DNA from 3 places in the Bradyrhizobium sp. UFLA05-153 genome. Region 3 is predicted to be linked to each of the others. Evidence: riboswitches for the same ligand, from Rfam matches in the RefSeq annotation. Region 3 holds a riboswitch; each other region holds the start of a gene.
What was found. Region 3 has a riboswitch for cobalamin ahead of Q2941_RS00930 (energy-coupling factor ABC transporter permease). Riboswitches for the same ligand answer to the same signal wherever they lie in the genome.
Positions count from the first base shown of each region.

Region 1 (3,272 bases), on a different contig from region 3:
ATTGAACTCCGAATAGCACATATGGGTATGGATCTGCGTTGCATCGGCAACACCAGAGGAGCAGATGCGGAAGCTCTCGACTGCCCAGTCGAGATAAGCCTTCCAGTCGGATCGACGGAGCGGCAAACCTTCGCGTAGCGCTGCCTCATCGATTTGGATCATGGTTGCGCCCGACTTTTCGAGGTCGGCGACCTCGTCACGGATCGCGAGCGCGATCTGACGGCAGGCCTCGCTGCGTGGAATGTCGTCACGGACGAACGACCAAGTCAGGATTGTCACCGGCCCCGTAAGCATGGCCTTCATAGGCTTTCTGGTCAGCGATTGCGCGTAGCTCCACCATTCGACGGTCATCGGCTTCGGCCGGGAGACATCGCCGAATAAGATCGGAGGGCGAACGTAACGGGAGCCATAAGATTGCACCCAGCCGTGCTTAGTGAATACGAACCCGGAGAGCTGCTCAGCGAAATACTGGACCATATCGTTGCGCTCGAACTCGCCGTGTACGAGCACGTCGAGCCCGATGTCTTCCTGCCATCGGACGGCGCGAGCCGTTTCATCCCTCAGGAATTGTTCATATTGCGCGTCTGTTAACTTTCCCTTGGCACGCGCGGCGCGAGCAGTGCGGACTTCGGCCGTCTGCGGGAACGACCCGATCGTGGTCGTGGGGAAGAGCGGCAGGCCGAAACGCTTGCGCTGAACCTCGGCCCGGCTCTCAAAAGCGCTATTGCGGCGGCGCATAACCGCATCAATCGCCGCCGTACGCTGGGCAACGGCCGTGTCATGGATCTTCGGGGAAGCTCGGCGGGCCGTCGCCGCAAAGTCTGATTCGGCAAACGCGGCGGCAACGACCTTTCCGTCGGCCGCGAGCGCTTTCGCCAACGTTGCGAGCTCGCCAATCTTCTGAACCGAGAAGGCAAGCCAGCTCTTTACGTCAGTATCGAGATCGGTCTCTAGCTCAAGGTCGATTGGGACATGCAGGAGTGAGCAGGAAGGCGCCAGCTGCACGCGATCCTTGCCGAACGTCGCAATGACGGGCTTGAACCGCTCCACAAGTGCCGACAGGTCGGAACGCCACACGTTGCGGCCATCGATGATGCCGAGCGAAATCACGAGGTCCGCGCGGGCGCCGAGTTCAATCCGGCTCAATTGTTGGGGAGCGCGGACAAGATCGACGTGCAATCCGGCCACTGGCAGCCCCAGAGCAGTCGCCAGATTGTCGCCAATTGCACCGAAATAAGTGGCAAGCATGATCTTGATGCCGGGCACCTCCTTGGCGAAACGCCGATAGACGCGCTGCAGCGCGCTTCGTGTGGTCTCGTCCAGATCAAGCACCAAGCAGGGGTCGTCAAGCTGGACCCACTCGGCTCCACGTTTCGCCAGTTCTTGGAGGACCTCGACATAGACCGGAACGAGGCTATCGAGCAGCGAAATCGGATCAAACGCCAAGTCGGCGCTCTTGCCGAGCTTAAGGAAGGTGACTGGTCCGATCAGGACAGGGCGCGTTTGATAGCCAAGGGCTCTCGCCTCCTCATATTCCTCGATCGGCTTGCGGGAGGAAAGCCTGAAAGTCTGACCTTTATGGAATTCGGGCACCATGTAGTGGTAATTGGTATCGAACCACTTGGTCATTTCCTGTGCAGCGGCGCCATGGCCATGATGGGCTTGACCGTCGTGCTCCTGGTCTTGCGAGCCCCGTGCCATGGCGAAATAGGTCTTCAGCGAGACCGGACCGCCCTCCCAACCGTACGCTTCAGGAATCGCACCGACCATCACGCTCGTGTCGAGAACCTGGTCATAGAGTGAGAAGTCATTGGATGGGATAACTGTGACGCCAAGCGAATTCTGCCGTGCCCAGTTGGCGACACGAAGACCGGCCGCAGCTTCAAGAAGCTGCCGCTCGCTGATCTTGCCCGCCCAGTAGCTTTCGAGCGCCAGCTTGAGTTCGCGGCGTGGCCCGATACGTGGCATGCCGAGGGTTGCGACAGGAAGTGAGGGAAGAGACATAGCTTTAACCCCATTGTGGTTGGAGCAAAGGCTATGGCGGAAACGCAGGCAGAAGGGCCGCGAAAGCGCCCTGCTGCTCGGCGTACCACCGGACACCCCGCCCGTGGTCGATTATGTTGTCGGGGCAGGTCTCCTGGCTCGCGAGTCATCGCCTGCATCCGGCCTTCCCGAAGCGCCTGCTTCAGTGACACGTGTGGATGCGGCTCGCCGCTTACAGTTGCGGGGGCAGCGCCGGCATTGCTTCAATCCTGAACGGATCGAGGACGCACCGGCTTCCCTCTTAGCTCCAGATCAAAGGAGATCTGGAGAACCTCGACGACTTCGATTATCTGCACCAGAGGCGTAACGTCAACCTCTGCGGATTACCTTTGCTGCGCGGGCCGAGACTGTCTTAACGAAGAAAGCATCGAGCCCTTCGCATCTGTCCGTAGCAATCGTCGTGCAAAGCTCTACGCGGCAGGATCTGCTCGACGATTTCGGGCGTAACACTGTGACGTGCGATTGCACCGTATAGTGGTCCATTAGGCCTTTGGTGTCGACCTCCGCCGCTGCGGATAGCCACATTGATCGAATAGTACGAATCAAAATCGATCTCGACCAACAAGACCTTGAGGGGCGTCGTTGTCGACTCCAACGCGGACGGTTTTCTTGTTCGTCGGCGCCGAATTGCAACATCTGCATCAACGTCCCAGCAAAGTGCAAGGCATTTTGGGCCGGTCAACTACCAATGCTAGGAATTGATCGAATTGACAGATCCGGTCAATTTTACGAGGTCGCCTGAGGAGCACAAAAAGGGTTGTCGCCGCGGATTATGACGGATCCCCGCGATGTGGTCCGCAATTTTCGGCTCCTGTCGCGGATGACTTGCGTGGGCTGGCGAACAAACCGCAAATTGGAGAGTGTCACTATGGATGCAGCCGTATCGTCGGATAGCATCATTCCTCGCGCCGACATCGTCAAACGCGCAGCGCGCATCGGTGCAGAGATCCGAAACGTCAAGCTGTCGGGCGACTTGCCGGACCAGACGATCGCCGCGATCAATGAGCTGCTGCTGGAGCACAAGGTTATCTTCTTCCGCGACCAGGGGCATCTCGACGATGCTGAGCAGGAGCGCTTTGCCCTTCGTTTTGGAAGTCCGGCACCTCATCCAACGCTCGGCGCCATAAAGGGAACGGCGTCGATCATCGAGCTTGATTCTGCCCGCGCCGGTAGCCGGGCCGACTTGTGGCACACCGATGGAACCTTCGTTGATGCCTACCCCAAGATTG
Region 1 is NZ_JBBIAM010000238.1:171-3,442, reverse strand. It holds gene metE (5-methyltetrahydropteroyltriglutamate--homocysteine S-methyltransferase) at 1-2,004, opposite strand, end outside; cobalamin riboswitch at 2,111-2,334, opposite strand; partial or broken gene Q2941_RS50390 (TauD/TfdA dioxygenase family protein) at 2,912-3,272, shown strand, end outside.
Region 1: another riboswitch for cobalamin. It lies ahead of metE (5-methyltetrahydropteroyltriglutamate--homocysteine S-methyltransferase); the one in region 3 lies ahead of Q2941_RS00930 (energy-coupling factor ABC transporter permease).

Region 2 (3,272 bases), on a different contig from region 3:
GGCTCTTGCGCCTCGACAATGAAGTACCGCCCAGAACTACCAGCATAGCCGTGTGCAGCGTTCACATCATTCTCTGAGGCCATCCAAATAGCTTTGCCCGAATGCCCGCTTTGCCCCGCGCCGCCCCACACTCCATCCCTATTAGCATGGTTGAACTTGGTCCCCGCAGGAAGTTCTTCTATCTTGCTGCTCTCCCAACCAAGATTCCTAGGTGGAACCCTTGGGTGCCTATCGTCAGGGCAAATCGGATTAGTGGGCGGCTGCTGATGTTGCATGTCGAACTCTTTACAGGTGCGCTTGAGTTTATCCATTGATGGCTGACGTGTTGCTGTCGCTTGGATCAATGTTAGCGCGGTCAGTTGACCGGATCGCAGAGTATTGCACGCAATCATCGAAGCAGGCGCAGGTGTCATGGCTAAAGCAACAATGACGAGACGGCCCTTTTTCGGTTGACGCCCCGTTTGGTTTGATTTGGGATGTCTAGGCGGCCCGCGGTGAACGGCCAAAGATGGGCCATCGGCTACAAACGCAACAAAACCATTCGTGCGTGTGCAACTGAAATCGAATTTCAAAAACTGGAATCTCGACCTGATCCACAGGCTATATAGGGGCGACCTCAGAAGTCTGGGACAATCTCGAGCCGATTGCCGAGATCCGAACGCCCCACCTCACTTGGTGCCAGGTACGATTTTGCGATCGTCCGCAAGAGCACTGGCGTAGGACAGAGATGAAGCTGCTTGGAAGTGCATGGTGCGCGTACGCCTCGTGCCCTTTGCAGAAAAGGACGATTGGGGAAGTCTGTCCGTCCATGGATTGGATCATACGATGTGCTGGTGCTGCCTTCGCGGCTCGATGGTCGACCGGTCGTCGTGCTAGAGGTGCTCGCGCTCGGGGTTCCGGTTATTGCTTCCGCCATTGGTGGACTACCGTGAGCTTATACAGGATGGCGTAAACGGCTTTCTTTGCCAGCCGCGACAGATTTGCGAATTTGCCAACAGAATTGAAAAGCTTGCGCTCGATCGGAATTTGCTGAAGGGGATGAAGCAAGCTGCGAGAGCCGGCGCCGAGAGAAGCCTCGACGCGCGTAAAAAGCTTTCTCGCTATGAGCAAGGATTGAGAGCATTAGCCGGCTGTGCGAATTGACTATGGTGGCGACGATCAGAAGCGTTCTTGAGTTCGTCAATACTCGATAACTGATGGGGGATGGGCCGTCCGCGTGCGCCCCATGAAATCAATCATTGACAGCTTGCCTCGAATATCTCCATATATGGGGGTCACGGTCCTACTGCGTCCGCAAGATGTAGTGGCTAAGAGGGAAGCCGGTGAACTGCGCCTTTGGTGCGGAATTCCGGCGCTGCCCCCGCAACTGTCAGCAGCGAGCTGCTTCCGGACAACGTCACTGGTGCGCCTGCGCCGGGAAGACAGGAAGCAAGCAACGACCTGCGAGCCAGGAGACCTGCCGTGACGATCTGAACGTCCACGGGCGGGGTGTCCCGGCGGTCGCTTGCACGCATCGTCCGGCAACGCATCTGCCGGCGTTCCGGCAGCGTCCTTCCTTATCGCCCCGTCCAAACACAACGCGCGCATCACGGGGCCCTTTGATGTCACTGAACCTGCACGACGCGGACACCGCTTCCGCACCCATCATCCAGTTGCGTCCACAGTCACTTGCGGCTGCTTCCAGCGAGCCGGCCATGCAGATCATTCGCCGCAACGGGAAGGTCTCGCCGTTCGATTCCGCCAAGATCGCGGTCGCGATGACCAAGGCTTTCCTCGCGGTAGAGGGCAGCACTGCGGTTGCTTCGCGCCGCGTTCACGAGAGCGTTGAGCAATTGACGGCCGAAGTCGTAGCAGCCCTGATGCGCCGCGCAGGTGAGGGGCGCACCTTTCATATCGAGGACGTGCAGGATCAGGTCGAACTCGCCTTGATGCGCAGCGAGCACCACAAGGTCGCCCGGGCCTACGTGCTCTACCGCGAGGAACGGTCCCGCCAGCGCGCCGAGGAAGCGGCCGCGCAGCCGGAGCCCGTCGCCGCATCGACCCTTCACGTCACGCTGCCGGATGGCTCGCGCGTCGGTCTGGACACGCGCCGGCTCGAGCTGATCATCAATGAGGCCTGCGCCGGTCTCGACGGCGTCTCCGCAGCCCCCGTGCTGGCCGAGACCACCCGCAATCTCTACGACGGCATCAGCCAGGACGAGCTGGCGCTGGCCTCGATCATGGCCGCGCGCACGCTGGTCGAGCAGGAGCCCAGTTATGCCTATGTCAGCGCGCGCCTGCTACTCGACAAGCTCCGCGGCGAGGTACTGTCGCATGTCCAAGGCGTTACGACGTCGGCCTCGCAGGCCGACATGGCGACGCGCTATGCCGAATACTTTCCGGCCTATGTGAAGGTCGGGATCGCAGCCGAACTGCTCGATCCCGAACTCGCCCGTTTCGATCTCGGCCGCATCGCTGCGGCGCTGAAGCCTGAGCGAGACCTGAACTTCCAGTTCCTCGGCCTTCAGACGCTCTACGACCGTTATTTCCTGCATCAGCAAGGCAAGCGAATCGAGCTGCCGCAGGCCTTCTTCATGCGCGTGGCGATGGGCCTGGCAATTCGAGAGATCGACCGCGAAGCCAAGGCGATCGAGTTCTACGATCTCTTGTCGTCGTTCGACTTCATGGCCTCGACGCCGACGCTGTTCAATTCCGGCACGGTGCGCCCGCAGCTGTCGTCCTGCTTCCTCACCACCGTATCGGACGACCTCGATGGCATCTTCAAGTCGATCAAGGACAATGCGCTGCTCGCAAAGTACTCCGGCGGCCTCGGCAACGATTGGACACCTGTGCGCGGCCTCGGAGCCCACATCAAGGGCACCAACGGCGAAAGCCAGGGCATCATCCCGTTCCTGAAGGTGGCCAACGACACCGCGATCGCCGTCAACCAGGGCGGCAAGCGCAAGGGCGCGGTCTGCGCCTATCTGGAGACCTGGCACGTCGATATCGAGGAATTCCTCGATCTGCGCAAGAACACAGGCGATGACCGCCGCCGCACCCACGACATGAACACCGCCAACTGGGTGCCGGACCTGTTCATGCAGCGCGTCGACGCCGACGATGAGTGGACGCTGTTCTCGCCGGACGAGACGCCCGATTTGCACGATCTGTATGGGACGTCCTTCAAGGCGGCCTATGAGGCCTATGAAGCCAAGGCGAAGGCCGGTGGCATGCGTGTGTTCAAGACCGTGCGTGCGACCGACCTTTGGCGGCGCATGCTGACCATGCTGTTC
Region 2 is NZ_JBBIAM010000014.1:122,554-125,825, reverse strand. It holds gene Q2941_RS11420 (hypothetical protein) at 1-572, opposite strand, end outside; gene Q2941_RS11415 (glycosyltransferase) at 744-932, shown strand; cobalamin riboswitch at 1,261-1,478, shown strand; gene Q2941_RS11410 (ribonucleoside-diphosphate reductase subunit alpha) at 1,602-3,272, shown strand, end outside.
Region 2: another riboswitch for cobalamin. It lies ahead of Q2941_RS11410 (ribonucleoside-diphosphate reductase subunit alpha); the one in region 3 lies ahead of Q2941_RS00930 (energy-coupling factor ABC transporter permease).

Region 3 (3,272 bases):
CGCGGGGCGTCTCGGGTACGGGCGCCACCGCCGACATCGCGGAGATGATGGGCTGGCCGGTGCTGCTGGTGATCGATCCGTCCGGCCAGGCGCAGACGGCCGCCGCGATTGCCGCGGGCCTGCGCGATTTTCGCAGCGGTGTGCGCCTTGCCGGCGTCGTGCTCAACCGCGTCGCGAGCCCGCGGCATGAGGATCTCGTGCGGCGTGCGATGAACGATGCCGGCATTGCGGTGTTCGGCGCGTTGCCGCGCCATGCCGAGATCAGCCTGCCGAAGCGGCATCTCGGCCTGGTGCAGGCCGAAGAGCAGGCGGAGATCGGAACCCTGATCGATGAAGCGGCGCGCTTTGTCAGTGAGCACGTCGATCTCGATGCCGTGCTGGGCGCGGCGTCCACATGGTTGGCGCAATCAGCCACGAATGGGCTCAACGTCACGCCGCCGGGCCAGCGCATTGCGCTGGCGCGCGACGCCGCGTTTTCCTTCGTCTATCCACATATGCTCGAGGCCTGGCGCGACGCCGGTGCGGAGATCCAGCCGTTCTCGCCGCTCGCCGACGAGGGACCCGATGCAAGCGCCGATGTGTGCTGGCTGCCCGGCGGTTATCCCGAGTTGCATCCCGGCCGGCTCGCAGTGAATACGCGCTTTCGCGAGCGCATGCGCGACTTCGCCGAGACGCGGCCGGTCCATGGCGAATGCGGCGGCTACATGGTGATGGGCGCGACCTTGACCGATGCCGACGGCGCGCGGCACGAGATGCTTGGCCTCCTGGGCCTGGAGACGAGCTTTGCCAAGCGTCGCATGCATCTCGGCTATCGTCTTGCCGAGCTCGCGGCACCAATGCCGGGACGTCGGCCGGGCGCGCGCCTGCGCGGTCATGAATTCCATTATTCGACGATTCTCGCGCAGCCTGATGTACCGCTTGCGATCGTGCGTGACGCGACAGGCGCTGTTGTCGCGGAGACAGGATCGCGGCGCGGGCATGCGACGGGCACTTTCTTTCACCTGATTGCGGAGGACCGGTGAGCGGCTTCGTCTCCTTCATCTCCGCCGGTCCCGGCGATCCCGAGCTTTTGACGCTCAAGGGCGCCGCGCGGTTGCGCGGGGCCGACGTCATCCTCTATGACGATCTCGCGTCCGGCGCGATCCTCGAGCTTGCCCGGCCCGGGGCCAATCTGGTGGCGGTCGGAAAACGCGCTGGCCGGCCCTCGACCAAGCAGCAGCACGTCAACCGCCTGCTGGTCGATTATGCGGCGACCGGTGCGCGCGTGGTGCGGCTGAAATCCGGCGATGCCGGCATCTTCGGCCGGCTCGAGGAGGAGATCGAGACGCTTCGGGCGTCGGGGATCGGCTACGAGATCGTGCCCGGCGTCACCTCGGCCTGCGTCGCGGCGGCTCAAGCCGGCATCCCCCTGACCCGGCGAAACACCGCGCGCCGGGTGCAGTTCGTGACCGGGGCCGACGTGACCGGACAGTTGCCGCAAAATCTGAACTGGGCGGCGCTGGCCGACCCGGACGCGACGACGGTGGTCTATATGGGCCGGCGCACGTTTCCGGATCTGGCCGCAAAGCTGATCGCGCATGGTCTTTCGCCGGAAACGCCAGCGCTGTTTGCGGAATCCCTGGGCCGCGTCGATGAGCGGCTCGTCCGGACCACGATCGCAAGGCTCGCCGAAGAGCTCACGCAGGCCGCGCCCGCGACCACGGCCGCCGTCATCCTGTTTGGCGCATTGGCGGGAGAATCTTCGTGATGATGCCCGTGGCCGCCGTTCGACCCTTGACGCCCGGCTTGCGAAAGGGGCACACAAGAGGGGCATGGTGCTCGATGCGGCGCAAAGCGTCGGAGCATAATCGGGAATGGGGGTGGGCGGACCCAGTTGCGGCGCCCCAAACCCCAGCCGCCCCCGCGACTGTAAGCGGTGAGGGGCTCCGATCCGCCACTGGGCCGCAAGGCCCGGGAAGGCCGGAGATCCCCTTCGATCCGCGAGCCAGGAGACCGGCCCTGCACGTTTGGACGCCAAGGCCGTCGGGTGTGACGGCAGGAAGGACTTGAACCATGCATATCGAACCCGGAATCGTGACGGGCGCCAAGCTCGTGTTGAGTTACGCAACCGGCATCGCCGCGGGCGGCGTTGCGCTGAAGCTCGCGGCCGAGACCGTGCGCGAGCAGGGCATCAGCTCGTTCGCGGTGCGGACGGCTGCGACGACCGCGCTGGTCTTCACCTTCTTCGAGATCCTGCCGCACTTCCCGGTCGGGGTCTCCGAGGTGCACTTCATCCTCGGCTCGACCCTGTTCCTGCTGTTCGGTGCGGCACCGGCAGCCCTTGGTCTCGCGCTTGGCCTCCTGCTGCAAGGCCTGTTCTTCGTGCCTACTGACCTGCCGCAATATGGCATGAACGTCACCACGCTCTTGGTGCCTCTGTTCGCCATCCAGGCGCTCGCGACCCGCATCATTCCCCGCAACACGGCCTATGTCGACCTGCAGTATCGTCAGGCGCTGGCGCTCTCGACGGCGTATCAGTCGGGCATCATCGCCTGGGTTGCGTTCTGGGCCATCTACGGTTCGGGCTTCGGCGCGACCAACCTCGCCAACATCGCGATCTTTGCCGCGTCCTATGCGCTGGTCATCGTGATCGAGCCGCTCGCCGATCTCGCGGTGCTGGCGCTGGCAAAGTCGCTGCGCGGCGTCACCGCGCCCGGTCTCGTCACCCCGCGCCTGCACAACGCGGCGTAGAGATGATTTGAAGGGCGGCCGCCATAGCCGCCCTTCACACTCGTGATGCTCACACTTTCCCTGATAGGTATCGGTTGCGGCGATCCCGAGCAGCTCACGCTCGCCGCGATCCGTGCCATCAACGCGGCCAATCTCGTTCTGATCCCGCGCAAGGGAGCGCAGAAGTCCGATCTCGCCGACCTGCGGCGGACGATTTGCGCCGATGTACTCACCAACAAAGAGACGCGGATCGCGGAGTTCGACTTGCCGGTGCGTAACGCGGGCGAGGCTGATTACTGCAGGGGCGTCGACGACTGGCACGATGCGGTCGCGGCAGCCTGGTCGCGGGAGATTGCGCAGCATCTCGGACGCGAGGGCCGAGTCGCGCTGCTGATCTGGGGCGATCCCTCGCTCTATGACTCCTCTTTGCGGATCGCGCGACGGCTTGATCCTTTGCCCGCGATCGAAGTCATCCCCGGCATCACCTCGATCCAGGCGCTGTGCGCGGCGCATGCGCTGCCGCTGAACGATATCGGCGAGCCTTTTCTGGTCACGACAGGGCG
Region 3 is NZ_JBBIAM010000001.1:196,875-200,146, forward strand. It holds gene Q2941_RS00920 (cobyrinic acid a,c-diamide synthase CobB) at 1-1,022, shown strand, start outside; gene cobA (uroporphyrinogen-III C-methyltransferase) at 1,019-1,747, shown strand; cobalamin riboswitch at 1,796-2,015, shown strand; gene Q2941_RS00930 (energy-coupling factor ABC transporter permease) at 2,053-2,730, shown strand; gene cobF (precorrin-6A synthase (deacetylating)) at 2,776-3,272, shown strand, end outside.